DNA from 2 places in the Lysinibacillus sp. Ag94 genome. Region 1 is predicted to be linked to the other one. Evidence: predicted binding sites of a transcription regulator. Region 1 holds the regulator's gene; the other holds the start of a gene.
The links. The regulator CtsR, encoded in region 1, represses protease genes until heat stress. The targets are predictions, from matches to a motif close to ATGGTCAATAAAGGTCAAACA.
Positions count from the first base shown of each region.

Region 2: a site for CtsR is predicted at 7,431-7,451, ahead of MY533_RS06880 (Clp protease N-terminal domain-containing protein). Genes of this name have one in related genera too.

Region 1 is NZ_CP096780.1:4,512,396-4,528,163, reverse strand. It holds gene MY533_RS22250 (globin-coupled sensor protein) at 1-598, opposite strand, end outside; gene MY533_RS21535 (hypothetical protein) at 893-1,102, shown strand; gene corA (magnesium/cobalt transporter CorA) at 1,209-2,168, opposite strand; gene MY533_RS21525 (class I SAM-dependent methyltransferase) at 2,218-2,904, opposite strand; gene MY533_RS21520 (DUF4870 domain-containing protein) at 3,025-3,330, shown strand; gene MY533_RS21515 (CtsR family transcriptional regulator) at 3,704-4,174, shown strand; gene MY533_RS21510 (UvrB/UvrC motif-containing protein) at 4,188-4,736, shown strand; gene MY533_RS21505 (protein-arginine kinase McsB) at 4,733-5,842, shown strand; gene MY533_RS21500 (ATP-dependent Clp protease ATP-binding subunit) at 5,832-8,276, shown strand; gene radA (DNA repair protein RadA) at 8,626-10,002, shown strand; gene MY533_RS21490 (PIN/TRAM domain-containing protein) at 10,440-11,525, shown strand; gene ispD (2-C-methyl-D-erythritol 4-phosphate cytidylyltransferase) at 11,538-12,221, shown strand; gene MY533_RS21480 (hypothetical protein) at 12,376-13,581, opposite strand; gene MY533_RS21475 (SWIM zinc finger family protein) at 13,472-14,035, opposite strand; gene ispF (2-C-methyl-D-erythritol 2,4-cyclodiphosphate synthase) at 14,317-14,793, shown strand; gene gltX (glutamate--tRNA ligase) at 14,886-15,768, shown strand, end outside.
Region 2 is NZ_CP096780.1:1,517,605-1,533,372, forward strand. It holds gene MY533_RS06835 (histidine phosphatase family protein) at 173-736, shown strand; gene MY533_RS06840 (GNAT family N-acetyltransferase) at 757-1,605, shown strand; gene MY533_RS06845 (DUF2829 domain-containing protein) at 1,947-2,168, shown strand; gene MY533_RS06850 (3-oxoacyl-ACP reductase) at 2,224-2,979, shown strand; gene MY533_RS06855 (QueT transporter family protein) at 3,132-3,641, shown strand; gene MY533_RS06860 (transcriptional regulator SplA domain-containing protein) at 3,995-4,222, shown strand; gene MY533_RS06865 (hypothetical protein) at 4,752-5,030, shown strand; gene MY533_RS06870 (amino acid permease) at 5,167-6,489, shown strand; gene MY533_RS06875 (YqcI/YcgG family protein) at 6,486-7,250, opposite strand; gene MY533_RS06880 (Clp protease N-terminal domain-containing protein) at 7,471-8,139, shown strand; gene MY533_RS06885 (MarR family winged helix-turn-helix transcriptional regulator) at 8,527-8,964, opposite strand; gene MY533_RS06890 (NAD(P)H-dependent oxidoreductase) at 9,086-9,673, shown strand; gene MY533_RS06895 (HAMP domain-containing sensor histidine kinase) at 9,716-10,786, opposite strand; gene MY533_RS06900 (response regulator transcription factor) at 10,783-11,460, opposite strand; gene MY533_RS06905 (ABC transporter ATP-binding protein) at 11,478-13,232, opposite strand; gene MY533_RS06910 (zinc-ribbon domain-containing protein) at 13,493-13,795, opposite strand; gene MY533_RS06915 (zinc ribbon domain-containing protein) at 13,816-14,223, opposite strand; gene MY533_RS22265 (DUF2085 domain-containing protein) at 14,235-14,609, opposite strand; gene MY533_RS06920 (MarR family winged helix-turn-helix transcriptional regulator) at 14,954-15,529, shown strand; gene MY533_RS06925 (hypothetical protein) at 15,522-15,768, shown strand, end outside.

The DNA.
Region 1 (15,768 bases):
CAAGTGCGTGTTTTGTATCATCAGCTGCTGCTCGAATGCGTTCCTCTTCTTTTTCATAGGCTTCGATTACAAGCTGCTGCTCGAAGTTAATGATTTTGCAGAAGGCATTGATAGCACGTATGGCATCATGTTTCGATAAATCCAACTCATTTGTAAAGCGTGTAAATGTTGTTGTTAATGACTGAAATGAGGCGATATACCACTTTGATTGTAGACCAATTCGAACATGGGTTTCAGCGATTGCCTTCCGTTCATCAATATAAGCGTTGTTAATATGACTTTCGAAAATATCACTCAAGTGCTTATGTAAAGTAACTTTTAAACGTTCGATTTGTGACGTTCTGTTTATAATATCTAACAAATCTTGGCTTAAACTAATAGCTGCATAAAATTTATCCACCATTTCAGGAACTAAATCTTTAGCTAAAGGCTGTAGTTGTTTAATGATGGCTAAATCCTCAATTGTTAAATCTAATAGTTGCAACTGTTTTTGAAGTTTTGGATAGTTTGATACATCCAATTGTACATTGTTTTTATAATTTTCAGGTGCTAATGTAATTGAGTAGCTAGAATCGTTCTTTTTTGTAAACCAACTCATTGTCTGTTTGCTCCATTCTTTATAAATGCATAGTAGTATATAAAAATCGAATTGCTTAGTTTGTTAATTTTTCGGAATATATGGTATTTAGTCTATTCTACTATTTTTTGTCGTGAATTTGGTTAAAATTTTAGTGTATTTCTTTATTTTTTATAGGCATTATAGACGACTGTCGATTAAAAGTCATGAAATAGACTATTAAAAAGGTAATAGGTAAATTGAATTTAAAATAGGAAACCTGTAAAATACGAACTGTTTAGATTGAACGTAACAATAGTTTTGAGGAGGTATTACATGGAAAAGAAGCGTTTCAAATTTGTTATTCCGGTTATGGTAATTGTAGCGATTGGCTCGGTTTACATGTTAAGAAACTACTATGCTGAAGTACCAGACTTAGAGCAACTATTAATTACTATCTGTGCAACAATAGTATCTGGGGTACTCGCTTACTTTTTATTTCCACAGCAAGGCGAACATAAAATTGATGATCGTGGTCCTTACTGACAGTGGAAAGGCACCTTAGAAAAATCTCAGGTGCCTTTAGTATGTTGTGCGAGTAAACGCTTTGCGCGGGTACTTCTCGTCATCAATGACGATGGTCCCGAAGGAATTAAGGTTTAAATAATTTGAACCAGCCTTTAAGCTTAAAGACTGCCAGCATAAATAAAGCGATAAAAATCATAATTCCGAGTACGATAAAGTAGCTAAATCTCCCGTGTAGCTCTGGCATATATTCGAAATTCATGCCATAAACACCGGCAATGAATGTTAGCGGAATAAAGATTGTTGAAACAATTGTTAAGGTCATCATGATGCCATTCATACGACTAGAGCTCATCGCCATATAGCTATCACGCATATCTGCAGTGAGCTCACGGTTGGATTCAATCATTTCGGTGAGTTTAAGCAGATGATCGTAAATATCTCCGAAATAAGCTCGTTCTGATTTATTTAGTGAAAATCGGTAAGAGTTAAGGATACGATATAATAGATCACGCATTGGTAATATGGTGCGACGTAGATCAAGCAAATCACTACGGAATTCAAACACAATTTTCATAGCGTTAAGGTTACTTTGATAGGTAAGCTCATCTTCTAGTGCATTTAAATGATCCTCAATCTTATAGACAAGCGGGAAATAGTTATCAACGATTTTATCGATTACCTGGTATGTTAAATAGATTGTGCCACGTTCCCAATTCTTTGGCTGTTTTTCCAACATCATTTGTACACGATCTATCTCCGGTGCTGAATTTTTATGAAATGTAACAATAAATTTATTAGAAACAAAAATGTTTACTTCTTCAGCTGTTAATTCTTCGTTAACTCTTTGGATAACAAAGAAGTGGAAATCATCATAAAAATCGAGCTTTGGCCGCTGTAAACGCATTAAACAATCTTCTATAGCGAGTGGGTGAAAATGGAAAAATGTATCTAACAGTAGTTCTTCCTCATCGGTCGGACAATTAAAATCGACCCAGTACCATTCAAATTCGTTTTTGTGTATATCTTCAAGCGGAAAATTCTTTATAAGCTTTTGGTCTTTTGTAATGCCAATTGTACGTATCACAGCATTCACCTCAATTCTGTTAATTATAGCTTAACAGGTGTATATATCTTCACAACAAACTTTCTTTATAACATATCCAACCACCAAATAAAGTAGTCGCAAAGAATCTAGATGGTTTTGTAAAACCTGCCTGCTGTAATAGTGCTAAAATGTCCTCTTCACGCATAAATGAAAGAGAACGTATCGATTTCTCCATTTCTGCTACTTCCGATGGTGTTAGCTTTGTATGCTGTAGCCAATAAGCACGCCATAAATCAAATTGTAGCTCAGTTTCTAAGGAACCTTGCTGCCCATATTTTGAGACGAGGACAAAGGGAGCACCAGGCTTTAAATTATTCGCTATTTCTTGTAATGTTGCAAGCTTCTCCTGATCATCTTGTATAAAGTGAAGCACTAATACACAGCTTGCTGCATCAAACTTCACTGCAGGTAACTGAGTATCCAGTATAGTTCCTTGATATAAAGAAATATTATTAGGTAGAGATTTTAAACGTTCACCAGCGATTTGTAGCATCGCTTCTGACGGATCTATACCAACAAATGACCAATGAGGACTTTTCTCAGCAAGCTGTAAAATCTCATTGCCGCTTCCGGAGCCAACTACTAAAAATTCAGCTGTTTCATGTAACGCAGATTGGTAAAAGGTTTGTGTCAAACGTAGCATTGCATCATAGCTAGGGAGCGTGCGACGAATACCTTTTTCGTATTCGTTTGCAAGTTTGTTATTAAATTCCATCAGTTATCACATGCCTTTCAAAAAAATTTTAAAATCCAATTTATATTTGAAACTATTTAAGAAATAGATCCGTAAATAGTAGTACATAAAATAAAAAATTAAATGGAAGGATTGATATAAATGGAAACTAAATGGTCTAAGGTAATCATACACGCAAGTGCGTTTTTTGCGCCATGGTTAGTACCGATTATATTTTTCTTAATTAGCTCAGATGAAGAGGTAAAAAGTATTTCCGTGCAGGCCTTATTGTTCCAAGTTGTGATGGGGGTATTGATGACAATTTCGGGGATTTTAAGCTTCCTAATCATTGGTATACCGTTCTTAATTGTTTTTGGTATCATGTATTTTATTGCACCAATTATCGGTATTGTGAAGGCTCTATCTGATGAGCATTGGCGTTATCCAATAGTTGGTCGATGGGTATAATTTTTATAGACGCAAGTATATGCTAGTTGCATATGCTTGCGTTTTTTCTATAGCTGAAAAGGGCATCTTATAACTAAGAAACTTATTTCAGCGGTTGTCCAAACATCTGCAGAAATAAGTTGAAAATCATCGCTTCCATACGATAACGGCTAACTGACCTGCATCAAGCTGCTGACGCTACGCTTCCGGGCAAAAAACATCCTGCTCGCCTAACACCAAAGCCGATTCCGGACGCAATTATTCCTGGCATAGGCATAATTAATTTTTTCTAAGTGCGAAATAATTGCAATTATTTTCAAGCGTTTTGTATAATATACTCAAAGAAAGTCAAAGATAGTCAAAGTCAGTGAAGTAAGCGAGGTGTATTCCTAAAATGCGTAATATATCAGACATCATAGAAGGCTACTTAAAGCAAGTGCTTGAATTAGGTGGAGAAGGGCATATTGAAATAAAACGTAGTGAAATCGCAGATAAATTTCAATGTGTGCCCTCACAAATAAATTATGTAATCAATACTAGATTTACTGTCGAGCGAGGTTATCTTGTTGAAAGCAAACGTGGTGGTGGTGGATACATTCGAATTTTACGTGTCCGCGCGAATTCACAAATTGATCTGATTGATGATGTCCTCTCGCAAATAGAAGGTGGGGCATCGCAAACAATGGCAGAAGATTTAGTGTATCGACTAATTGATGAGCAGGTAATTTCTAAGCGAGAAGCGAAATTAATGTTAGCAGCAGTTGATCGCTCAACTCTCGATTTGCAACTCCCGTTACGGGATATTATTCGAGCAAGAATTTTACGAGCGATGCTAACAACGATTAAATATGAACAGCACAAATAAAGAGGTGATGGGAATGATATGCGAACATTGTAAGCAGCGTAATGCGACAGTTACCGTAACACAAATTCAAAATGGTCAAAAAGTAGAGCATCATTATTGTGACGTCTGTGCCTCGCAGTTCCATCCATTTCATGCTGAATTTAAGCAAGAGCCAATATCTATTCAGCAGTTATTATCCAATTGGTTTGGCTCCCCTACATGGCAGCAACAACAAGTGGGTGAAAAACAGCAGGCACCACCACAACCGCAAACATGCCCACAATGTGGATTTACGTATAAACAATTTTTAAAAGAAGGTAAGTTTGGATGCCCTAGCTGCTATGACACTTTTGGTGAACACTTACCGAAGCTCTTTAACCGTATACAGGCTGGTCCTCAACATATAGGAAAAATGCCCGGTGCCCAAAACAATGTCTATGTCATCAAAAAGCAAATTGAAGATATTCGTAAACGTATGAAGATTGCTGTAGATGAAGAACAATTTGAAGAGGCCGCAAAGCTTCGTGATGAAGCGAAGGAACTTGAGAAGCAGCTACAATTTGAAGGTGGTGATGTGTCGTGATGATTGAGTCATTTTTAGAGCGTGCTACACCGATATGGATGAGTGTAGAGGACGATTATTCAGATATTGTCATTAGTACACGCATTCGCCTTGCTCGAAATTTAGATGGTTATCGTTTTCCATTAGCCTTTACAGAGGATGAAGCATTACAGGTGGAACACGCAGTTACACATGCAATCAAGGATAGTACAGAACTTCGAGAAAATTATTCATATTTTGCTATTAAAGACTTAACGTCTTTACAGCGTCAAATACTTGTGGAAAAGCACTTGATTAGTCCTCAGCTTGCAAAAAAAGAGCGAGTTGGCTCCATGCTCTTATCTGATGACGAATCAACTAGCATTATGGTGAACGAAGAAGACCATTTACGCATTCAATGTATGACGGCGAGCTTTCAACTTCAAAAGGCATACGAGCAAGCCAATAAAATTGATCGTACCTTAGAGAAAGCTTTGCCTTACGCATTTCGAGATACATTTGGTTATTTAACAAGTTGTCCAACAAATATTGGTACTGGTTTACGAGCATCTGTCATGATGCACCTGCCTGCCCTTACTCTTACGGGTCAGATGAATCAAATCATTAATGCGATGACACGATTAGGAATGACGGTAAGAGGAATATATGGGGAGGGTAGTGAAAATATAGGGAATGTTTACCAAGTGTCAAATCAGATTACACTAGGGAAAACAGAGGATGATATTTTAGCCGATATCCAAAGTGTCGCTGAAAAAATAATTCAAAAAGAACGACATGCAAGAGGTAAGTTAATGGAAAAAGCAGAGCTTGCCTTAGAAGATCGTGTATACCGTGCTTTAGGGACATTAACACATGCTCGAATTTTAACGAGTGAGGAGGCTGCTACCTGTCTTTCCAATGTTCGTTTAGGAGTAGATTTACGGTTAATTGAAGGTATTAAAGCGACTAAATTAAACGAATGTGTTGTTAGTATGCAACCTGGATTTTTACAGAATTACGCAGGTGACGTTTTGCCACCTACTGAGCGAGATCGCGTACGAGCGGAAATGCTTCGTGAGGCACTATCTCGAGAAAATATGAGTAAGCCTATTATTCGGAGAAAAGGAGAGGATTCATTTGATGTTTAATCGTTTTACACAACGCGCGCAAAAAGTATTACAGCTTGCACAAGAAGAGGCAATTCGTTGGAAACACGAATCAATTGGAACAGAGCATATTCTATTAGGGCTTATCCGTGAAGGTGGCGGTATTGCTGCAAAAGCATTAGAAGCCATTGATATTAGTCCCCAAATGATTGAATCAGGTATTGAAGAGCTTGTAGGGAAAGGTAAAGAAGATGTTGGCCCAATTGTCCACTACACACCTCGTGCTAAAAAGGTAATAGAACTATCAGTCGATGAATCACGTAAATTAGGTCATTCCTATATCGGCACAGAGCATTTACTATTAGCGCTTATTCGTGAGGGTGAAGGTATAGCGGCCCGTGTATTAAATAATGCTGGTGTCGGATTGAATAAGGCTCGTCAGCAAGTGCTATTGTTATTAGGTAATAACGATAATGCTCAATCTGGTCAACAAGCTGCACAGGCTGCCAATACACCAACATTAGATAGCCTTGCGCGTGATTTAACGCAAATTGCTCGTGAAGGCACTTTAGATCCAGTCATTGGTCGAAGCAAGGAAATTACACGTGTTATTGAGGTTCTATCACGTCGTACAAAAAATAACCCTGTATTAATCGGGGAGCCAGGTGTTGGTAAAACAGCTATTGCTGAAGGCTTGGCACAGCAAATTATTAATAATGAAGTCCCAGAAATTCTTCGTGATAAACGTGTTATGACACTTGATATGGGGACAGTTGTTGCTGGAACAAAATATCGTGGTGAATTTGAGGACCGTTTGAAAAAGGTAATGGATGAAATTCGCCAAGCAGGAAATGTTATTTTATTCATCGATGAATTGCACACATTGATCGGTGCGGGTGGTGCAGAAGGTGCCATAGATGCGTCAAATATTTTAAAACCATCTTTAGCACGTGGTGAGCTGCAATGTATTGGTGCAACGACACTAGATGAGTATCGCAAATATATTGAGAAGGATGCGGCATTAGAGCGTCGTTTCCAACCAATTCAAGTTGATGAACCAACTGTAGAAGAAGCAATTCAAATTATTCAAGGCTTACGTGATCGTTATGAAGCACATCACCGTGTGAAAATTACTGATGAAGCAATTGAAGCGGCAGCAAAAATGAGTGATCGATATATTTCTGATCGTTTCTTACCAGATAAGGCGATTGACTTAATCGATGAAGCCGGTTCTAAAGTCCGCTTACGTTCATTCGCAGTGCCACCAAACTTAAAGGCACTTGAAGATAAGCTTGAAAATGTGCGCTCTGAAAAGAATGCAGCTGTCTCAGGTCAAGAATTTGAAAAAGCAGCATCATTAAGAGATACAGAGCAAAAACTAAAAGATGAAATCGAAACTACAAGAAAAAACTGGAAGGAAGAACAAGGTAAAGCCGAGTCAAAAGTGACAGTGGATGATGTAGCAGCGGTAGTATCTATGTGGACTGGAATTCCCGTTTCGAAAATTGCGTCAGAAGAATCGTCTAAGTTATTACAACTTGAAGAAGAGTTACACAAACGAGTTGTAGGTCAAGGAGAAGCAGTAGAGGCAATTTCTCGTGCAATACGTCGCGCGAGAGCTGGCTTGAAAGATCCGAAACGACCAATTGGCTCATTTATTTTCTTAGGCCCTACAGGGGTTGGTAAAACAGAGCTTGCCAGAGCACTAGCTGAGGTTATGTTTGGCGATGAGGACGCAATGATTCGCGTGGATATGTCTGAGTACATGGAAAAACATTCGACTTCCCGTTTAGTTGGTTCACCTCCAGGCTATGTAGGTTTTGATGATGGCGGTCAACTAACAGAAAAGGTTCGTCGTAAACCGTATTCAGTAGTATTACTAGATGAAATTGAGAAGGCACATCCAGATGTTTTCAATATCTTACTTCAAGTACTTGAAGATGGCCGTTTAACAGATTCTAAAGGTCGAGTGGTCGACTTCCGCAATACCGTTGTTATTATGACTTCAAACGTCGGTGCAGATGCTTTAAAATATCAGAAAAACCTTGGCTTTAATGTAGGTGGTACTGATACGAAGTATAAAGATATGAAGGGTACAATGCTCGAGGAATTGAAAAAAGCATTCCGTCCAGAGTTCTTAAACCGTATCGACGAAATGATTGTCTTCCACTCACTAGAAAAAGAACATTTAAAAGAAATCGTCGCAATGATGGCGAATGCTTTAACAAAACGTCTGAAGGAGCAAGACATTTCGTTAGAGTTAACGGATTCGGCACTCGAGAAAATTGCAGAGGAAGGCTATGATCCTCAATACGGTGCTCGCCCACTACGTCGTTCGTTGCAAAAACAAGTAGAAGACCGTTTATCGGAAGAACTGCTGAAAGGCAATGTAGAGAAGGGTAATCAAGTTGTTATTGATTACGTGAATGAAGAGTTTGTTGTGAAGAAAAAAGAGGAAGTTTCTACTTCTAAATAATCTTCAACAGCGAGGGGCATTCATCCCCCATCTGCCCATTAAATGTTTATTTGAAAAGAACAGCAAGGCATAGTGCCAAGCTGTTCTTTTTTATCGTCATTTAAAATTTTTGAAGGTGGTTCCTTTTTAGAGGGTTCCAAACACCTACTGAAATAGAGGAACTTAGTCTAAGAGCGCCACGTTCTGTGGTAACGACTGAGTGACCACCATCACGTTGGCCCAAAACCCCTTCGGACGATTATAAAAGGAATAAATTATGCGGGCACAATTAAAAATCTAGACGCAATTACGCCAAGGCTTAAATTGATGTACAATAAATATAAGAACAAATATTCGAGGTGGATGCATTTTGGCGAAGAAAAAAACAAAATTTGTATGCTCAAGCTGCGGCTATGAATCCGCAAAATGGATGGGAAGATGTCCAGGGTGTGGGGAATGGAATAAGATGGTTGAAGAGGTGGAGGTGGTCGCGAAAGGGCCACGAGGGGCATTCCAACATTCTGCTACGGTTACTCAAAAGGCTCTCCCTATTATGCAGATTGAAGCAGCTGAGGAATCACGAGTTGCAACAGAAATGGGTGAGCTTAACCGAGTGTTAGGTGGAGGTATCGTGCCAGGTTCTCTTGTATTAATTGGGGGAGATCCTGGGATTGGGAAGTCGACGTTGTTATTACAAGTATCTGCGTTGCTTTCGAATAAAGGGCATCGCGTGCTTTATATTTCTGGTGAGGAATCCATCCGTCAAACAAAGCTACGTGCAGAACGTTTAGGGGTGATGTCACAGGAGCTGTATATCTATTCTGAGACGAATTTAGAGTTTTTAAATCAGACTATTGACGATGTGCAGCCAAAGTTTGTTATTGTCGATTCGATTCAAACTGTTTTTCATCCAGAGGTAACGAGTGCACCTGGTAGTGTATCACAAGTGCGTGAATGTACAGCAGAACTTATGCGAATTGCAAAAACAAAGGGAATTGCAATTTTCCTAGTTGGACATGTAACAAAAGAGGGCCAAATTGCAGGGCCACGTATATTGGAGCATATGGTTGATACGGTATTGTATTTTGAAGGAGAACGACATCATAATCACCGTATTTTACGCAGCCAAAAAAACCGTTTTGGCTCTACGAATGAAATTGCTATCTTTGAAATGCTTCAGGGGGGCTTAAAGGAAGTGTTAAACCCGTCTGAGTTGTTTTTACAGGAGCGTTCACAGGGAGCGGCAGGTTCAACAATCGTAGCCTCAATGGAAGGTACACGGCCAATTCTAGTTGAAATTCAGTCACTTGTAACACCAACAAGTTTTAATTATCCAAAACGAATGGCAACAGGTGTCGATCAAAACCGTGTACAACTGCTTATGGCTGTTCTTGAAAAGAGAATGGGCCTCATGTTACAGGCGCAGGATGCATATATTAAAGTTGCTGGCGGCGTGAAACTGGATGAGCCTGCAATTGATTTAGCGGTGTTGACAAGCATCGTTTCAAGTTTTAAGGATCAAGCTGTCAGAGCAACGGACTGCTTTATTGGGGAAGTAGGTTTGACAGGCGAGGTGCGTCGTGTATCTCGTATTGAACAACGTGTGATTGAGGCAGCAAAGCTCGGATTTAAACGGGCCTTCATACCGGCTTCGAATATAGGTGGATGGGATTTCCCACAAGGTATTGAGATAGTTGGTGTGGAAACGATAAAGGATGCATTGACCGCTTGCTTTAGAGAGCTATAAAAAAGCTTGTGCATGTTGGGCAATGTTCTGACATGCACTTTTAATTTATTTCAGCGGGTGTACAAACACCCGCTGAAATAAATTAAAGCCTCCGGCGGATGTCACGGAAATCGGCAAGGAGTTCTTTGTGCATGCACAAAGCCGATTCCGGACGCAATTATGCCGAGGCATAATTGATTTGCAAGCTTTTGTAATTCATAGATAGAAGGTAGGAAACTCTAAAGGGGGTAATGGCGTCTAAGATAACGTCTGTGAAAAGGCTTCTTTAACGTCTAGCAGATGCTTAAGCATGGAAGGATTTCAATAATTGATTGTCCTCTTTCATTAGAATCGAAATGGTTGATCACAAGAATATTAATGATACTTTGATGGGTTCATAAAAGATTTTCTACAGTAAACTATGTATAATTATATAGTAAAAATGGGAGGTGACAGTTATGAAAAAATTTGTTCAAATTGCTTTTTTACTGATTGGAGGAGCATTAGGCCTTGTTTTCTTACCGCCATTATACGAATTGCTTCATTTATCATCTAATCCTTGGCTTGATAATCCCTACGTATCAGTAGCTTTAGGAGCGCTTTTACTGTTTACACTATCATTTGCCTTTTCAGATTATTTCGTAAGGCTAATTAGTTGGATGGAAGACGTGCTATTTAAAGTACCTGTTGGTGATTTATTATTTGGTACACTGGGACTTATTATCGGGCTAATCGTTGCTTATTTCTTAGGATTTGCAATTGATAGTATTGATTTACCGAAATTTACAAAGGTTTTACCAATTATATTGTCATTTGTGCTGGGCTATTTAGGGTTCCGTGTAGGCTTTAAAAAGCGAGATGAATTAATCCAGCTATTTACGTTACGTGGTCATAATACGAAGAAAAAGTTAACGGAAGGTGTAGAGCCTCAAGAAGTACGAGGTAGCTATAAACTGTTAGATACTAGTGTTATTATTGATGGTCGTATTGCAGATATTTCTGAGACAGGCTTTATAGAAGGTACGCTAGTTGTACCCCAATTTGTCCTTACTGAGCTTCAGCATATTGCTGATTCTTCGGATACATTAAAGCGTACAAGAGGTCGTCGTGGCTTAGATATTTTGAAGAAATTACAAGATGAACGTATGACGAAGGTACAGATTACTGAAGAGGACTTTGAGGATGTTCAAGAGGTTGATTTAAAACTAGTACGCCTTGCAAAGAAAATGGGGCACGATACACAAATTGTTACGAACGACTTTAACCTGAACAAAGTTTGTGAGCTCCACCACGTTAAAGTGCTGAACATCAATGATTTAGCAAATGCAGTAAAGCCTGTCGTTATTCCAGGTGAGGATATGCAAGTGATGGTCATTAAAGATGGTAAAGAGCATAATCAAGGGGTTGCCTATTTAGATGACGGCACAATGATTGTTGTTGAAGGGGGACGTAGCTATATAGGACAGGCAATTACAGTAACCGTAACAAGTGTTCTTCAAACATCAGCAGGTCGTATGATTTTTGCTAAACCAAAGGATGACTAGGAAGTGGGAAATGTGCAATATGAAGTAGTGTTGCCTGCTGCGGGAAGCGGAAAGCGAATGGGTGCAGGGCAAAATAAGTTGTTTTTAAATCTTTTAGAAAAACCAATCCTCATACACACGCTAGAGGTTTTTGAACAGGATAGCCAGTGTACTGGTATTTGGCTTGCAGTGAAGCCGGAAGAGCGTGTATTTATTCAAGAAATGCTAGAGCGGTATGGAATTACTAAAGTTAAAGGCTTACCTGATGGTGGTGCAGAACGACAGCATTCCGTCCATTCGTGCATGAAAGAAATGAAGCAGGTTGATATAGTGCTTGTGCATGATGCTGCGCGTCCGTTTATTACGCATGATATTATTGCAAATCTTGTACAAAGTGCATATAATTTTGGCGCTGCGATTGCGGGTGTTCGTGCGAAGGATACGATGAAAAAAGTGCGCGATGGTGTTATTGAAGAGACGATTGATCGAGAAAGCTTATGGATGATCCAAACCCCACAAGCATTTCAATTTGATTTAATTGTAGAGGCAGAGGATGTAGCTGAGAAGGTAGGCTTCCTTGGCACAGATGAAGCAATGCTTGTTGAGCGTCTCGGACATGAAGTGCATATTGTGGAAAGTAGCTACGAGAATGTAAAGATGACGACGCAAGAGGATTTAGTTTTCGGTGAAGCGATATTGCGTAAACGTGCTTTGTAAAGAGTAGTTGAGAAACATTAGGTAAATTACAATGGTAGCAGCTAAGCAGCTATACAAAATCCCGTAAAGAAGTAGCACTATAACTTCTTACGGGATTTTATTTTAACTTCTATTAGCGATGTTCTTAAGCAACGCTTTTTGCAGGGGAAATCCACTATTTCATAATATTCTTTAATTCTTCTATAAAAGCAGGGCGTTTTGGGTAAGTTTGTAGTAAATCAGTAATTAACCGTTCAGCTTCTACGGTATAGCCTGCCTCACGCATAACATTGATTGAACGACAGACGTCTTTATAATTTTTTCGATTAGAGGAAGATTGAGCATCTATGGTGATGGCATCAATGAAAAGTGCACAAACTTCTTCATAGTACTGTTCTTTAATGAATTGATAATAGTGGCCTATTCTTGTTGGGTATTCTTTGCAATAGTCTAGAATACGTTTAGATTGCTGTTCTTCTACAATAAGTCTTGCATATAAGTTCGAATTGGGAAGGCTATTTAATAATTCTTCTAGAACTTCTGGCCATTGTTCAGTAGAGTGAAGAGCTTTGAACTCTTTGTAAAAATCATATTCACCCTTTTGCATTAGCTCTAAAGCTAATTCGCGCATTTCTTCTGTATGCCCTAAATGCTGATGAGCTTTAAAAGCGTAACGTTTCCACATGCTCACAATGCCAGGGAGTTGTTGATCTTGCTGGATTCCATCAGTTGTCAATTGTAATACTTTTTCATATTCACCGTGGTTAATAGCAGATTGAATTATTTGCTCACGCATATGGTAGTCCTCGATATGCTTCTCCAAAAATGCTTCTACTTCCTTACTACTGTATTTATTCTGTAATAAGTGAAGCTCAACCTGTTTTAATTCTTTGTTTATATATTGTGCGTTCCAATCATCTGATGAGCTTGCCATTGAATAAATAAGGGTTTTAAACTGTTTTTCAATCTCATCGTATAAACAAAGAGAAACACAGGCGTTGAGAAGTTGAATTCGACATTCTACCCAGTCATCAAACTCGTGTTGCATTGCTTTTTGAATAACAAGTTCATATACTCTTTCATACTGCTCTTTTGACCAAAAGTTTGCCCCCTCTTCAATCGCTTGACTAATTAATTCTAGACTTTCTCTAATGGCATCGCCGAAATGACCATCGGAATCATCACCATATTGTAGTGCTTCTAATGCATATTGGAGGCATAGAAAACTTAGCTCGATAGCTGTAATATTATCCTCTTTGTCGATATGTTCCTCAGCGTGCTGAAGTGTTGCGTAGACACCTTTTAGTGCTTTCGATGCCCGATGGCGTGGGATAAAACCACTTCTCCCCTCTTGCCCCCATTTCAGATGCTTGACAATCATTTTTTTTAGCGGCCATTACTACATCAGTTGGCTCCATTAGCCGGATTTCTAATTCTTGTAAGAAATCAGGAGAATTCTTCCCGACTGTTAAAATTAGGCTTATTAAATTTTCTTTTGTTTGTGTTGTTAACAATTGCTGTAATGTTGATTTTTTTGCTTTAGATGATTTAGATACCGATACAGGAGGATTATAAAACTGTTCCTTAATCTCGTATAGCACAGCAACAATATGCTTGCAATCATCATCATAAGGGCAGTCGCAATTCGCGTATGTAATATCACCTTGTGCATTGAAGGTGACATCTACAGTATACGGTTCAGTTCCTTCAACTACTGCCCGCCAGTTACTAGTGTCAATTTGCATAATATCAATGACTTGATTATTCATATAATAATCGTACCCACGTTGTACAATTACTTTTTTAAACTGCTTTTCAAAAGAATTAATGTTCATTTCAACACAGCCTTTTCGTATTTTATTAATGCAAGCATATCAAAAAATGAGAGAAAAAAGAGAGCCAAATATTATACCTTTGCCGAGACACTCATTTCCTAGGAAATATGTTAAAATGTGAGGGTATAATATAGAGTAAATATAGAAGTGAAGGAAGGTGAATGAGGCTGCCTTATAAGCTGAATGGAAGCTTTTTAAGTCTGCATATTTGTTGAAGCGAATGAGCTTCAGTTGGTGGATTTTCTTGTTTTATTTATCTTATTAGACAGTTTCAAAATCATATGTTTCGAGTGGGACAAGGATTTGACGTGCATGCATTTGAAGAAGGACGTCCATTAATTATTGGTGGTATAACAATTCCTCATGAAAAAGGGTTAGTAGGGCATTCCGACGCAGATGTTTTATTACACACTGTAACAGATGCGGCGTTAGGGGCTATTGGTGAGGGAGATATCGGTCGTCATTTCCCAGATACAGATCCTGCGTTCAAGGATGCTGATTCGGCGAAATTATTAGCGTATATTTGGAATATTGTTGAGGAAAAGGGCTATGTTCTAGGTAATGTGGATTGTACGATTATGGCACAGCGTCCGAAAATGGCGCCGTATATTCAACAAATGCAAAATCGTATTGCTGAATTGCTTCATGCAGAGCCTTCTCAAGTGAATGTAAAAGCAACAACAACTGAGCGTTTAGGTTTTACAGGTCGCGAGGAAGGGATTGCCGCGATGGCGACAATCCTATTGATTAAGAAATAAAAGCAGGCTCTAAAGCGCTTTTATTTCCTGTAACAGAGTGGTAAAATGAACAAAGTCAATTTTTTGATCGAAAATTTAGGAGGCTTTTAATTATGGCGAAAGAAGTTCGTGTTCGTTACGCGCCATCCCCTACTGGTTTCTTACATATCGGTGGAGCGCGTACAGCGTTATTTAACTATTTATATGCAAAACATCATAACGGTAAATTCATCGTACGTATTGAGGATACAGATATTGAGCGTAATGTAGAGGGCGGAGAAGCATCTCAGTTAGATAATTTAAAATGGTTAGGCATAGCGTATGATGAGTCGATCGATATTGGTGGACCATATGCACCTTACCGTCAAATGGAGCGTCTTGATATTTATAAAGAGCACGCTGACAAACTACTTGAGCAAGGTTTAGCTTACAAATGCTTCTGTTCTTCTGAGAAATTAGAAGCGTCTCGTGAAGAACAAAAAGCACGGGGTGTTGCAGCTCCAACTTATGATGGTACTTGTCGTCATTTATCAGCAGAGGAAGTTGCGGCTAAAGAAGCTGCTGGTGAACCATATACAATTCGTATGCGCGTACCTGAAAATGTAACATATGAATTTGAAGACTTAGTACGTGGACAAGTAGCGTTTGAGTCAAAAGATATTGGTGACTGGGTTCTTGTTAAAGCGAACGGTATTCCTACGTATAACTATGCGGTAGTGCTAGATGATCACTTTATGGAAATTTCGCATGTATTCCGTGGTGAAGAGCATTTATCGAATACACCAAAACAAATGATGATCTTTGATGCATTCGGCTGGGAATATCCACGCTTTGGTCATATGACATTAATCATTAATGAAAACCGCAAAAAATTATCAAAACGTGATGAATCAATTATTCAATTCGTCACACAATATAAAGATTTAGGCTACCTACCTGAAGCAATGTTCAACTTCTTCGCATTACTTGGTTGGTCTCCTGAGGGAGAAGAAGAGA
Region 2 (15,768 bases), 1.6 Mb from region 1:
CCTAAATGGGGAGGTTTACCGGCTAAATAAAGGGAATGCGGATGAAATTAGCTGCTCTACTGCTGAAGTAACTCTCGCTATGTAAAAAGCTTTTTTAACTTTCATTTTACATTTTTTGAGCGATTCTTTTCATATATTATTAATAATCAAAATGGTACTCTATTAGGGGGAGATGAAATATTTGGATAAATCAATCCTTTCTTTATTGAAAAAGGGTGGATTCATTTTGTATGCGAGGCATGGCCAAGCGACTGTTGGGGTAGATCAGACAAATTTAAATTTTCAAGATTGCTATACGCAAAGAAATTTGTCTGACGTTGGGCGCAGGGAGGCCATTTACTTTGGACAAATGCTTCGCTATTATCAAATCCCGATCAGTTCACCGATTGTCGCAAGTCCGTTTTGTCGAACAATTGAAACGGCACAGCTCGCATTTCCATATGCCTATATCCAAATTGATCCAATCGGGTATGAAATTTATAAATTGGGTGGAAACATACCTATCGTTGAAAAAACAAATATATTATCAAATCTGCAATCGATGTTAGAAAGAAAGCCACCACATGGTACGAATCAAGTGATCGTTGCCCATAGCTTTCCCGAAGATGTTGGGTTAGGGAATATTTCTAATATGGGAATGGTTATTGTTAGGCCAAATGGTCCTGGAAATGGGTATGAAATAATAAAAAAATTAACTTTAGAAGATCTACCACTTTTAGGTAGTGGCTCTAATTAAGCTAGGGATGGGAGAAAAGCATGGAAATAAAAACAGTTTCACAGTGCACTTTAGCGGAAGTTTTAAAAGCTTGGAATAAAGGCTTTGAGGGATATTTTGTTCAAATAGAAATGAATGAAGAGCTGTTTTTAAACCGCCTCGTTAAAGAAGGATTATCGTCAGAGCTTTCAATTGTCGCATTTGATCGAAATAATCCTGTAGGCATTGTATTAAATGGCTTTAGAGAAATGGATGGAAAGAAAATCGCTTGGAATGGTGGAACAGGTATCTCTCCCGACTATCGCGGTCAAGGTGTTTCTCGTGTTTTAATGGAAGAAACAAACGCCATCTATGAAAGAGAGAATGTAGAAGTTGCAACGCTTGAAGCTATAAAAGAGAATAAAGTAGCCATTGCGTTATATGAGAAGCATGGCTATACAATTACAAATAAATTGCTGTTTTTAAGTGGCGAATATGAAGCAAAAGTAAAGGAACAGGCCGCAATTCATGTAGAAACTATTCGGCCAGAGCAGCTTCCTTATTTATTTTTTTACCAGGAAGATGTTCCTTGGCAATGTAGCTGGCAAAGTAATAAACAAGGTGAAGCGAAAGTTTTTTTCAACGAGAATAATGAAGCGATTGGTTATATGTTATATAAAATCGTATGGGATATGGATGGAGCAATCGACCACATAGTGCTTTATCAATTAGTGTTATTGGAAAATGGCAAGGTAGAGCATATACCACACTTTATCGCAAGCATTACAAATCACAAAGTAAATTTAGCCACAGTTAACTTTTTAGCAAGCAATCCAGCGGCGAGCTATTTGATGGAGAATGGGCTAGAGGTAAAGACAGAGCAAGTGCAAATGAAGAAGAAAATGGATTGATAGGTGAGTAGAGAAAACTACACAAGGCTTGAAATATCATAGTTTAGCTCTAACGTTGATAAATTTACATTAAACTCGAATTGTTTCAAGTATAGCCTATGGTGAATATCACAGAATTTGGTTCTTATATAGGATGTTGCCTAAAAATCACTGCGTCTATGCGCTAACGGCTAACTGACTACTTTACGTAGGCTTGAGTACAAAGATGATTCCGGCCGGCCGCTTTGTTGATCCGTTGCGGACAGCTACAATTATGTGAGGCATAATTGATTAGGTTGTCAACATTTGAAATTTCCAGTATACTAATCCGATAAAGAAAGTAAATAAAAGGATGAAGTTAAATGACGTTTGAAGAGATATTACCACGCTTAAAAGCAGGAGAAAAAGTAATTCGTAAAGGATGGGGCGGTGCTGAATTATATGTGAAGCTTGTTGGACAAAGCGAACATGATGGCGAGGCTTTGAATCCTTATTTTTTAATTAATGTACGTGGTGAGGGCTATACAATGTTCACACCAACAGTCTGTGATTTATTAGCGGAAGATTGGGTAATTGTCAATTAATCGAAAGAGCCATCTCAAATGAGGTGGTTTCTTTGTTTTTTGAGGAGAGATATGTATGAAGTTTGAAGAATATAACGGTAAAACGGTATTTGTAACGGGGGCTGCTTCAGGTATTGGTCAAGCTCAAGCTATTGCATTTTTAGAAAATGGGGCAAGTGTATTCGGGTTTGATTTAGATGAGCAAGGGTTAGAAAGTCTACATTATCAATATCCTGAACAATTTGCCTATAAAGTAGGCAGTGTATGCAATAAAGACGATGTAGAGCAAGCGTTTGAAGCGGCGCTTTCAATATTTAAACAAGTAGATATTTTATTAAATACCGCAGGCGTATTAGATGGCTTTGCTAAAACGCTTGATACCGATGAGGCGCTTTGGGATAAAATTATGAATACTAATGTAAAAGGTACTTATTTTGTGACAAATACGATATTACCCCATATGGTTAAACGAAAATCAGGCACAATCGTTAATATGGCATCTATCGCTGGACTTGTTGCTGGCGGTGGGGGCGCAGCGTATACAGCATCCAAACATGCAATTGTCGGCTATACGAAGCAGTTAGACTTAGATTATTGTCGTGAAGGAATTCGTGCCAATGCCATTGCACCTGGAGCCATTCAAACACCGATGAACAAAGCAGATTTTGAAGGTGATGGTGCGATCGCAAAATGGGTCGCCGATGAAACGCCTGCTGGACGCTGGGCCCAACCACATGAAGTGGCGAGTTTAACACTTTATTTAGCTAGTCCATCAGCTGATTATATACACGGTGCAATTATACCGATTGATGGCGGATGGCTTACTAAATAGTATTGTTTAATCGTAAATTGTTCTGCTATAATACGCAAGTAAGCAAAATTTAGCTTGCACTGCGGCACTTCAGATAGGGTGAAAAGCTCTCTTCCTTTGGCCGTAGTTATTACTAAAATAGCGGATATGCTATTTTACAAAGGAGAATAAAATTGCATACATCTATTGTAAAAGATTCCAGCCGTGCTTCTGTAACCGAACTTACAAAGACGGCACTTGTTGCAGCTTTATATGTGGCTGTAACAGTTTTATTGTCTGTCATTAGTTTTGGGGCAGTTCAACTACGTTTGTCGGAAATGTTTAACTACCTGGCCCTCTATAACAAGCGCTATGTATTAGCCGTGACGCTAGGAGTAGTACTCGCAAATTTCATGTCACCAACGTGGGTATTAGATGTACCTATTGGTGGAATTGCGACATTTCTAGTTTTAATTCTTTGCCGCAGCGTAACGAAAAATATAACAAATGATATAATGAAAATGGTTATTACTGCATTGATTTTTGCTGTATCGATGTTTACCGTTGCAGGACAATTAACAATTCTCAATGATTTTCCTTTTTGGGCGACCTGGTTTACTGTAGGTGTTGGGGAGTTGCTATCCATGACTGTTGGTGGTATGACTATTTATTTATTGAATAAAAAAATTGATTTGACGAAATAAATTGAAGAGTAATGCAAGTCACATTAAAAGGTGACTTGCTTTTTTTGATGTTAAAAGAGAAACAGGCTTTGCGATCAGCCAGCGGAGCGCCTGAATGTTTAGAGAAGCCTTAAATTGTACCACCATCAATAACTTCTGCTGTAACAAATAATTCTGTTGCAAGAAGAGAGGAAGAGCTATCCCCATCTGGTACAAAGCTACATTATCGAACACGAGGCGTTCCATAATGTAAAAGAATCTGCCGTCACTTTTGTCCGACTTAAAGAGCTTTATTTGCAATTAAATATTTTTAAATAGTGATAATTAATCTCTTCTTACACCAAACTAGTGGAAAGGCATAGGAAGGTGATGGAATGAAACAACAGCAATATAGTGCAGGAGATATAGTTTTCATTTTTTATCAATATCCATCTATTCAGCAAGTAGTAAACATACAGGAAGCTGCAGTAGTGAACAATCCAGATAATCCAAAGGAGCTAGCGCTATTTCTCTTTGAGACGTATTACCCGTTAACAGATGATATGTTAATATTTACGAGCGAAATGGATGCTGAGCAAGCTTATCACCAATATTTTCATTGATGGAGGTAGAACAAGAGATCCTCTTGTAAAAATTGATTTACTGTCCCTCAACGAAATGAAACAGCTTTTCAAACACTCTTTGAGAGAAAACAAAAGCTTAATTAACTTTGTGCTATCAATGCTGAATTGGAAAGGAGCGCTTTGTGCAAGCGCTAAGCCGATTCTAGATGCACTCATAAGTGATTAATGAGTTATTGCATTGTCTTTTATTCTTTATAAAGAATAACTAAAATGGACTGCCGTATAATTCATCCCCATTCGATACTTTAAGATACCTGAAAAAATACCTCTAATCACTTTAGGTCCTCTTTAACTAAACCTTTATTTCTAAAACTTCTCTTTTTACAGTATGTTCTAAGCTTTCCCCTAATTCGATCAAAACCGCCTGGAAGCCCCAAATCCCCATTTATAAACAGTTTATTTGCGTTATTGAGATAGTTAAAACAAAAAAATCCTCCTTTAATTTGTATAATCTTAATCTTGGTGGTAACGCTAACAAAGATAGTCATGAAGAAAGGGGGAATACATTATGGACTCATTTCAACCGAATTGTTGGTCGGAGCATGAAGAACTTAAGGTTGTTATGCTTTGTGCACCTTCCAAATTAGATGTACCAGATTTAACAATAGCTGAAAATGTAGGATGGGATGCTGCTGTTAATCATGTAAAAGCAATGGACAATTTCATGGGATTTAAGACAACACTAGAAAATGCAGGTGTCAAGGTTATTGATTATTCGGAAGAGCTATCAACTGATGTAAAAACAGTGAGTGAACAGCTTATAATAGATACTTTGTTCGCGATCTAGCCTGTGTAATAGGAAATAGCATGTTCTATGGAGCGGCGGTTAGTTCGCTAAGGCTGAAAAAGGCGGTGGTGGCATTCGTTGCATGACATTGCCATTGTTAAGAAAGTAGCCAGAAAATGCAGGAGGCTTGATCAAAATGACATCTAAAACAAGTAAAGGGAGGTTGTCTTGGTGGCAGCTTTCGCTTCTCGGTATAGGTTGTACACTAGGAACAGGCTTTTTTCTTGGGACAAGTATGGCCATTCATAAGAGTGGACCTGCTGTTGTGATTCCTTTTTTGTTAGCGGCCATTGCTACGTATATTGTCTATGATGCCCTTGTTAAGATGTCAGTTGATAATCCGGATAAGGGATCATTCCGTACTTATGCAAAGCAAGCTTTTGGCAATTGGGCAGGATTCAGTAATGGCTGGATTTACTTGATTTCTGAGATGCTCATTATGGGCAGCCAATTGACGGCGCTCGGTATTTTCACAAAGCTGTGGTTTCCGGCGCTTCCTTTATGGGTTGCTGCGTCTATTTATGCTGCACTTGGGTTAGCCGTTATTCTAACGGGTATGAAGGGCTTTGAAAAATTTCAAAATATTTTTGGTGCGTTAAAGGCAGCGGCGGTTGTGATGTTTATTATAGTAGCGGCTGTCTTACTAATAAAAGGATTTAATTCGGAATCAACGACACTCGATGCATTGTATGCAAATTATGGAGAATTTTTCTCGCAAGGTGTGAAAGGACTATGGCTTGGGCTACTATATGCCTTTTATGCATTTGGTGGAATTGAAGTTATGGGTTTAATGGTCATTGATTTAAAAAATCCTAAAGAAGCACCGAAAGCTGGAAAAGTCATGATTATTGCTATAACTGTCATTTTTATAATGGCTATTATGCTTGCCTTGGCGCTTGTATCTTGGAAGGACTTTAATATTGAGGAAAGCCCATTTATTACAGCGCTTAACGGTTATCACATTCCTTTTTTTGCAGACATTTTTAATGGTGTGTTAATTATTGCAGGTTTTTCAACAATGGTAGGCTCGTTATATGCGGTTATTACGATTCTCATTACTTTGGCAGAGGATCATGATGCGCCAACGGCTTTGGCGAAAAAAGGAAAGATGAAAATTCCATTTCCTGCATTTCTGTTTTTAGCTAGTGGTTTAATCGTCACTATTATTATTGGCTTTCTTATGCCAGAAAAGATTTTTGAATATTTGGTTACAGCAGCAGGCTTAATGCTAATTTATAACTGGCTCTTTATCTTAGTGACATATAGAAAGCTAATGGAGTTGTCGAAGTGGGAGCATGTGAAGAATGGTATTGGGATGTTGCTCATTATAGTGACGGTGTCTGGGACGTTAGGGGAAAAAACAAGCAGACTCGGTTTTTTCGTGAGCCTGCTTTTTATCATCATCATTGGAATTGCAACTTTCATTGTCATGAAAAGGCAAAAACACAGTAATGTTTAATGCTCTTTGTTCTGAAGAGCATGTTGCATTCGTAAAAAAGGACATTTCGATGCACTACTATTATCATCACTTAAAAAATACTGCTTCCATTCATAACTACCTTCTTGCCCATACCATTTTAAATCAGAATGAGCTGGAATAGCGTCGTATTCGTTAATGCGTTGACGAATAAGCTTTTTTAACTTTCGACCAAAGACAGTAGTGTCGTTCATTTCCTCAAATATCCAGCGTGGTTGAAATGCCATTAATAAAGTAGAAAAATTACGACTCTTGCGCAATTTATGTGCGGGCGTTGCACAAGACACAAAATAAGGCGCACCGTTAAAACAAAATTCCCATTCATGATGTGCTGGATCAGTTGGAATTTCCTTTGGCCAATCGATATCATCGAATTTCGTCAAATTGTTTAAAACAAACCAAAATAAATTTCTATAATCTGCAACATTGAAATTTTTATGCATATCATTAGGGGTTTTAAAGAAAATAGTATGTGTTGTATATTTACCAAACGTTTTAGCGCACTTATCGTATTCTTTTAAGCATCGTGCTAACGTCTTGATCGATTGCTCCTGTCGTGGATCTCCGATAAAACTATAGCGTAGCTCATTCGATAAAAAGCCTTTTCTAGCTGGAATACAGGGAAACGTATTTGCTTCATCTGCAACCATGGCAGCGAAGTCGGTATATGCTGACTGTTGCCATAATGGAAGTGTTTCAAAATGATCTTCAATCCACTTCCTGTCTAACACTGCTGCTTCCACTTATGTCTCCTCCTTCTATACATCTTTATACTATTTAGGAAAGAGCAAATGGGTGACGATGTATTGGCATTTTTCTGAATTGGAAAAACAAGGGGAATTCCCGCTAAATAGATCGGATTTTATTTATAGAAAAAATGATTAATGATACGATAAGTTCTGACAATTAAAAATTACATATAGCTCGATCATTAAGGTCAAATGAACGAAGGGATGAGAGTAAATGAATTCAGTTAATATAAAATTAACAAATCGTATGTTAAGAATCTTCAAGAATGCAGAAAAGGAAGCTGCCTCTTCACAACATAAAGTGTTACAGCCTATTCATTTTTTACTTGCTTGTCTAAAAGAAAAAGAGGGGGTCCTTGGCGAAATAGTAATAAAATGTACGATAGATGAAGCTTCTATAAGAAATTTAATGCATGAACTTGATCTAAAATCAGACAAGAAAGTTACGAGCCATACTTTATTTAACGTTCCTATAACAAATGATGTTTTAACAGTATTGGAACAAGCGACTTTTTATATGCAAAACTATAACCAGGTTTATATAAATGAAGGTCACTTACTTAAAGCGTTAATAAGGGCGAATATGCTGGACGAATTCGTTTCAGAAGAAGACAAGAAAATAATTTTAAAGCTTGGTACCACTTCGCGGGATATGGTTGCACATCTTCACAATTATCAATTCCCGGTTTCGATTTCTAGTAATATTCGTAGAGTCAATCGCGATGATAAAAGCAAGCTAATTCATTTTGTAGAAAGTCACTTTTCGCAAGAATGGTCAGAAACGATTAACAGTGCCTTTTTAAGTACTACGCCTCCCATCTATGTAGCTTTTGATCATAATAGTTTCGGAGTTAGGGGTAAAATAGTCGGTTGTTTGGGATAGAACAAATCAGTTTATCTTCATTCAGCAGAAGAATTCCACCTCTGAAGATGGCGAGATGAATAAAGTGTGGTTCTTTTCAGCCAAACACTTATTGAATGAAGATAAAGCCTCCGGCGTATGTCACGGATTTTTAAGGAATGAATTGTGCAGGCACAATTCAAAATCCGAACGCAATTACGCCTTGGGGTAATTCATCAAAGTGTGAGATTAAACATATTGCTGTATTAGCTGATCAAAGAGGAAAAGGTATTGGCAGTCGACGCTATGTTTTTTTCATAACTAGCCAAGGAGAGAAATACCCGGGTGTGGAACGCTTTCTATGCCAATATAATAAACAGTAAAAGAACCTGCAATGCTTGTCTTAATGAAAAGCATGCAGGTTTTCATTTATGATTTTGGGTTAAAGACTTTATCGTTAAGAACGTTTAATGCATGATGAATATCCTCTATATCTTCTTTAGATGCATGTTGGATAAGTTGTTGAAAGCGCTCTTCTATACAGGCAAATGCTTCTCCCATTATTTTTTCTCCATCCTCTGTAAGGCAAACATAGTGCTTTCTTCGATCTTCAGTATCGCTAATTTTTTTAATAAACTTTCTTTCCTGTAATTTTCGTAATTCACGGCTTGTATTAGGTAAGGACATATGCTGGCAATCACTAATTTCAGTAGGTGTAACTGGCTGACTTACTGTTATATATTCTAGAATTTTATATTGAACTGGTGTAATTTGATCGATTTTAACGTTTTGAGTTAGTTCATGCGTTACTTGGTGTACCGCTGTTGTAAAAGCTACGAACTGATTAAATAATTGTTTTTTGTCCAAATAAGCTCACCTCTTACTGACAAGATAACAAAAAACTTATCTCAAAACAATTATCATTTGACAACTAAATTCAGAAGGTTTATTATTTCGTTATCAAATGATAAGTAATGGAGGACTTATGATGAATACATTAATTATTTATACATATCCCAATCATAATAGTTTGAATTATGCTTTTTTACAGGAGGCTATTAAGGGTTGTCATGACAATCCACTCATTAATGAGATTCAAGTATTAGATTTATACGAGGAGCAATTTAACCCAATTTTAGTATTTCATGAACATAAACGCCGTCGTGATATGTTTCGTGATCCGAAGCTAGAGAAATATCGTCAACAAATTAAGTGGGCTGATAAAATCGTTTTTGTTTATCCGATATGGTGGGGAAGACCACCAGCAATGCTTTTAGGGTATATTGATCAATTATTTGCGGCCAATTTTGCCTATAAAGATAAAAAGGGACTATTTCCTGAGGGGCTTCTAAAAGGAAAATCAGTGGTCTGTATTTCGACAATGAAAGGGCCAACAAAATATCCATTATTATTGCTCAATAATGCGCATAAAATATTAATGAAAAGAGCGTTATTTAATTTTGTTGGTATTAAACAAGTGAAGTTTTTTGAATTTGGCAATATGGAAAGTAAGAAGGGGGGACAAAGCAAAAAACTTGAAAAAGTTTATCAATATTTTAGAAAAGTAGCTTACTAGTTCAGCTGCCTAATAGACTCGTGCAGATGAAGAAAGAATCTCCTATTCGTTTGCACGAGTCTCATTGATTTCTAATGGCAGTGTTACAAAAAACGTTGTAAATTCAGCTGGTATACTTTCAACGGTAATTGTTCCGTTATGCATATCGATGATTTTCTTTACTATAGATAGTCCTAATCCACTTCCGCCATTGTCAGCAGTTCTTGATTGGTCTGCTTTATAAAATCTTTCGAATACATGCTTTTGTTGTTCTACTGTTAAACCGATACCGTTATCATGAATGTTGATAGTGATTGCATCCATTTGTTTTGTCATAGAAATCGTAATGGTACCAGCAGCTGGAGTGAATTTAATGCTGTTGCTTAGTAAATTCATCCATACTTGATTCATTAAATCTTCATCAGCCATGACCGAAATGTTTTCTAATTGCAGATCCATGTCGATATTTTTGACTAGCCAATTTGGTTCCAGCGTTAGTACGACATTACGCAATTGCTTATCGAGTCGGTAATGCCTTGGCTCAAAGGGATGATGTTGTGATTCTAACGACGTTAGCTTTAGTAAATTGTCACTAATTTTTGATAGTCGATTACTTTCCATCTCAATGATGGCTAAATAATGCTGTCGTTTATCCTCCGGGAGGTCAATGTTTTTCAATGCTTTAGCAAAGCCGTTAATAGATGTTAGAGGCGACTGAATTTCATGAGATACATTCGAGATAAATTCTTGACGCATTCTTTCCATTTCACCTAATTCGACTGCCATATGGTTGATGCCATGTATTAATTGACCAAATTGATCTTCATCTGTTTTCAGATCTAATTTAACAGTAAAATCACCTTTAGCAATCCTGCTTAATGCATTTACAATCGTATTCCAATAGTTCCGTTGTCTTTTTAGCCCTATTAAAAAGCTGATGATGGCTGAACAAGCAAAGAGAACAAAAACACCAACTACCGTCCATAATTGCAGCCAGAAACCTTGTGGATGTTCGCCTAACCAATCATAAATCCAGGACGTTATGTGGTAGGAAATTAAAGCAAAGAAGATGCTAATGATAAGAAGAAGCATTAAAGTTAAAAAAAGCTTTAAAAAATTTTTTAGTCTTCTCATGAAACAAGTTCCAATCGATAGCCTAGGCCGCGAATTGTACGAATAGAGAATCCGCTTGTTTCTTGGGGGAAACGTTGACGAAGTCTTTTAATGTGAACATCGACTGTCCGTTCATCACCTTCATAATCATATCCCCAAATTTCTTCGATTAACTGTTCACGTGAAAAAGTTTTTCCGGCATAGCTTGCTAACGTAAATAATAGTTCAAATTCCTTTAAACGAAGTGTTAAAGACTCACCGTTATACAAGACTTCATGTGTATTTCGATTTAACTTAATATTGCCAGCTTCCACAAGTTGAGATAGGGAAATATGGTATCTTTTAAGTATCGATTTTACACGGACAATCAACTCTGCTGGCTCAAATGGTTTAACAAGATAATCATCTGTTCCAAGATGAAAGCCCTTGACCTTTTGTGACGTTTCTCCTTTTGCGGTTAACATTAAGATGGGGAGATTATCATTAAATGAACGTATTTCTTCGCATAATTCCCAGCCGTTCATCTTTGGCATCATGATATCCATAATAATCATATCCACCTTATCAGCATCCAATTTGGACAGTGCATCCACACCGTCCGTAGCTTCAATTACCTCTAAACCTTCATTTTGTAAAAATACCTTAATTAATTCTCGAATATGCGCATCATCATCTACAACTAATAGTTTTGTCATGTTAACATATCCCTTCGTTATTCCTCTTTTATTCGTAATTGTTGTTTGGCAAACTCACGGTACATATCATGCGTCTCAAATAAAGTATCATGTGTGCCACTGCCTGTAATATGTCCTTTCTCTACAAAAAGGATTTGATCTGCATCTACTACTGTTGAAAGGCGGTGTGCAATGACAAGCGTTGTTCTACCTTGCATTAAATTATCCAATGCTTTTTGAACATAAATTTCCGATTTACTATCTAGACTAGATGTTGCTTCATCTAGCATTAATATTTGAGGGTCACGCAAAAGTGCTCTTGCGATAGAGATTCGTTGTCGTTGACCACCAGAAAGCTTAATGCCTCGTTCTCCTACCTCTGTATCAAATTGCTCAGGTAATTCATTGATAAAATGATCGGCATAGGCCATTTTAGCAACTTTATTAAGTTCTTCATCCTGCACTTCTCTGTCAATGCCATAGCAAATATTTTCACGAATGGTACCAGACAGCAGTGCACTCTCCTGAGTAACGTAGCCGATTTGGCTTCTCCAGGAATGTAGGGAGTATGTGTTGATAGGGGTTTTTCCAAGTGTAATACGTCCGTTAATAGGCTGATAATATCTTTCTAACAGAGAAAATATTGTTGTTTTTCCTCCGCCACTAGGTCCTACGATGGCCGTCACCTGACCTGGTTCAATGGTAAAATTAATATTCGATAAAATTAGGTCTTCTCCATAAGCAAAGTCAACATTTTTTACATAAATCGGTTGATCCACTTTTTCTACTGTGTGTCCTTCGAAAATATGTTCTTCCTCATGCTCAAGTAATGCACTAATGCGTTCCGTAGCACCCATTGCTTTTTGAAGCTGTGTAAAGAACATCGTTAATTGGGTCATCGGCATAATAATTTGGATTAAATATAAAATAAAGGCCACCATGTCGCCTGCTGTAAGCTCTCCTGAAGAAACGCGTATACCGCCATAACCAATAATGGCCACAAGGACTGACATTAAAATAAACGAAATGAGAGGCGAAATAAGTGCATGGATTTTAGACTCTTTTAAGCCAAACGTAAAAAGGTTTGTTATGCCTTTCTTGCCACGCTCATATTCAATATTCTCGGCATTTGACGCTTTTACTAATCGTGTTTCAGGTAAAACTTGATTGAGCACAGCCGTAAATTTTGCTGTCTCATCTTGCATTCCTTTTGAAATGACAAACATTCGTCTTCCTAATAGCATTAAAATAACCATAGCAAGCGGAACAGCAATGAGCATGACTAAGGTCATTTTCCAGTCTAAGATTAATAGAATGATGATTGATCCAATAATAGATAGTACGCCTGATAAACAGTTCGCAAGATGTTCCGTAATGAGATCTTTGACAACAGCTGTGTCATTCGTCACACGGCTTAATGTTTCACCTGTATCGTTCTCATCGTAATAAGGAATTGGTAAATGAAGTAGCTTTCTCCAAAGCTGATCTCGTAATTTCGCAACAACATGATGTCCGACACGATTTAAATAATAAATGGAAAGTCCACCCGCAATAGCCTGCGCGATAAATGCAATCCCTAACAAAAGTATTTGCCAATAATCAAGGGATGCTAAAGAAAAGCCATCGACTAATTTCTTTGTAAATAACGGAACGATAAAGCCTACGCCCGTAGTTGCTAAACTCATTATTAATGCAATAATTAAAAGCCATATTGGTGGTTCAGCCTGTTTGACTAAGCGAATAAAGCGCCGCCAATCCTTCAGTTTTGTCGTATCTTTTGCGGCCCCCTGCACAGTAAATCCTCCTTTGATCTCATAAACAATAAAATATGAATCTTTTCTATGACTAACTATAGCATGTCAATATGAACTGAATATGAAATGAGGAGATAATGAGGATAGGTAGTATGGTTATTATATTAAATAAAGGAGTAACTATGAAATGAGGCTTTTTAGGATGGAAAAAAATACATCAGAAAAGCGCGAGGAATCAATGTTTTAAAATTGATGTCCCGCGCTTTCTAAGATGTCGACTAGCTAATTCCTAGTTTTTTTTAATAATTATACTCGTCCATAGAACCTAGCACAAACCCTATTATTCCAAATAAAACCATTAATACTACATATAAACCTATTGCAATCAACGCCCATACTAAAGCAGATTTAGCTGCTTTAGGCTTATCACCTTTCCATACAAAATACATAATAATCCCTAAAAGCGGTGTACAACAAAAGGAAAGGATATTAATAGCTATATTTGGTTTATCCTCTTCGGATGTATTATGTACACGAACACCACATTTTGGACAAATTTCTGCTTGTGCTGCAATTTCTTCACTACAGTGTGGACAAAACATTTAAATTATACCTCCTAAAATTAAAAGAATTCCCATTTTCCTACTGCTTTTCTTTCATATATTTTTTTCCCGATTAAATAAGCATCAATTAAAATGGGTATACCAACCATAATGAATCCTATAGGAAAAGGAATGAAAATAATAAATATTATAGATATAAATAAGCAAAGAAATCCCTTACCCATTTGATTATTAATGATTTGGCCTACACCAGGTATTAGAAATGTAAGTAATGTAGGAACTAGTGGATGAGTACCCTTTGAAGAATTTTTTAAAATAATACCGCATGAAGTACACATTTCTTGTAAAGCATTTAATTCATTCCCACAATTATGGCAGTAATTATACACTTTGAATTTTCCAACACCACAATTTGTGCAAATTTCTGCGTGTTCTGATAGATTGGATGCACAATATGTACAAAACATTTTCAGTCTCCTTAGTTAAAAATTAATGAACCAATATATTCTCCTTTTTTATAGAGATACATAGTTAGTTTCCAAAATAAGAGAGCGGCGTGTAAAATCATAAAAACAATGCCTATTCCCCCGAGTATTCCCGTTACTAATCGCCGATTATTAGTACTAAGCCATTTATTAAATAATTGTCCCGTTCCGTCTATAATCATAGGAATTGTTAAAATAAGTGCATAAAAAAAGGGTAAAATTTTAAATAATGCCAATATAATGCCAATTATATATCCTATACAAATTCCTGTACAACGTGCGCAAATTGGAAATTGAACACCTCTGTAAAAAAAAGATCGGCTCGGTAATCTATGGCAAAGGAACAAAAGTTGAAAATATCGATTCACGAAATCACCTATTTAATCAAGTTTTTCAATAAAAGGAAACACCGAATATAATATACTATAAAAAGAAATATTGGTAGTACCTTCAATGATAAAAATTACTTTTTACATATTTAGAGATTAAATGAATAGGTATTTATTACTACTATAAATTTTTCTAGCTTTTTTAAGAGGAATGTTGAAAATAAGTTCCTTTTTTTGGAGGAATACCATATAATATTATAAACCGACAGTCGGTCTATTAAATGTTGTTTTATTCAAAAAATATAATAGTCACCATGTTGACGTTAATAATGCTATTGTGTATTATTTAGTAAACATGGTGACTAAATAGTGAGGTGCTACATATGGATTTACAGCTTTTATTGAAGGAATTGCATTTTATGCAGCAAAGTTATGCGACATTGTTTTCAGTTGTCAATAAAGTCCAAATAAAAGGAGATGAATATTTAGAGGTATTAACGTCGAGGCAGCATATGGCTCTTATTGCTATTGCGCATTTACCAGTAGAAAATACAACACTCGTAAATATCGCCAAAAAGCTTGGTACAACTAAGCAGACTGCGAATAAGTTAATAACGAGTCTTGTGAAAAAAGGATATGTCCAAACGGTACCAAGTAAATTAGATAAAAGGTCGATCAATGTCGAGATTACCTCAGAGGGAAAAACAGCTTTAATTGCTTGTTCGGAGAAGTCTACTTACTTTTTAGCAGATATCTTTAAAGACTTTACAACAGAGGAAATTGAAACATTATGGAAGCTATTACAAAAACTCTATCGCTTTGACGGTGAGGAACTAGACGGATATGAAGAAACGGTAAATATGGAGATCGAGGAGCCAAAACAGATTTCAGACTTCCAAGAGAGAGTTTTTACTGAGTTATTAAAAAGACGATATGGAGATGAAGAACGCCGTGACTAAAGGAGCTATAACATTTTTTCACCTTCAAAAAGCAAAAGATACTAAGCAGAAGTTACAAGAAAAAGTTTACCTTATGAAACGTAAAATAAAAAAATCTACGTTTGAGGTTAAGGAAAAATTTTATCGGAAATCAAACATTAATCGTACTGGAAATTATGTATCCATTATCGTGGGGGTCTTATTGTTAATAATGTCTTGGTATGTGCAAATAGAATGGCTCATTTGGTTAAGTACTATCA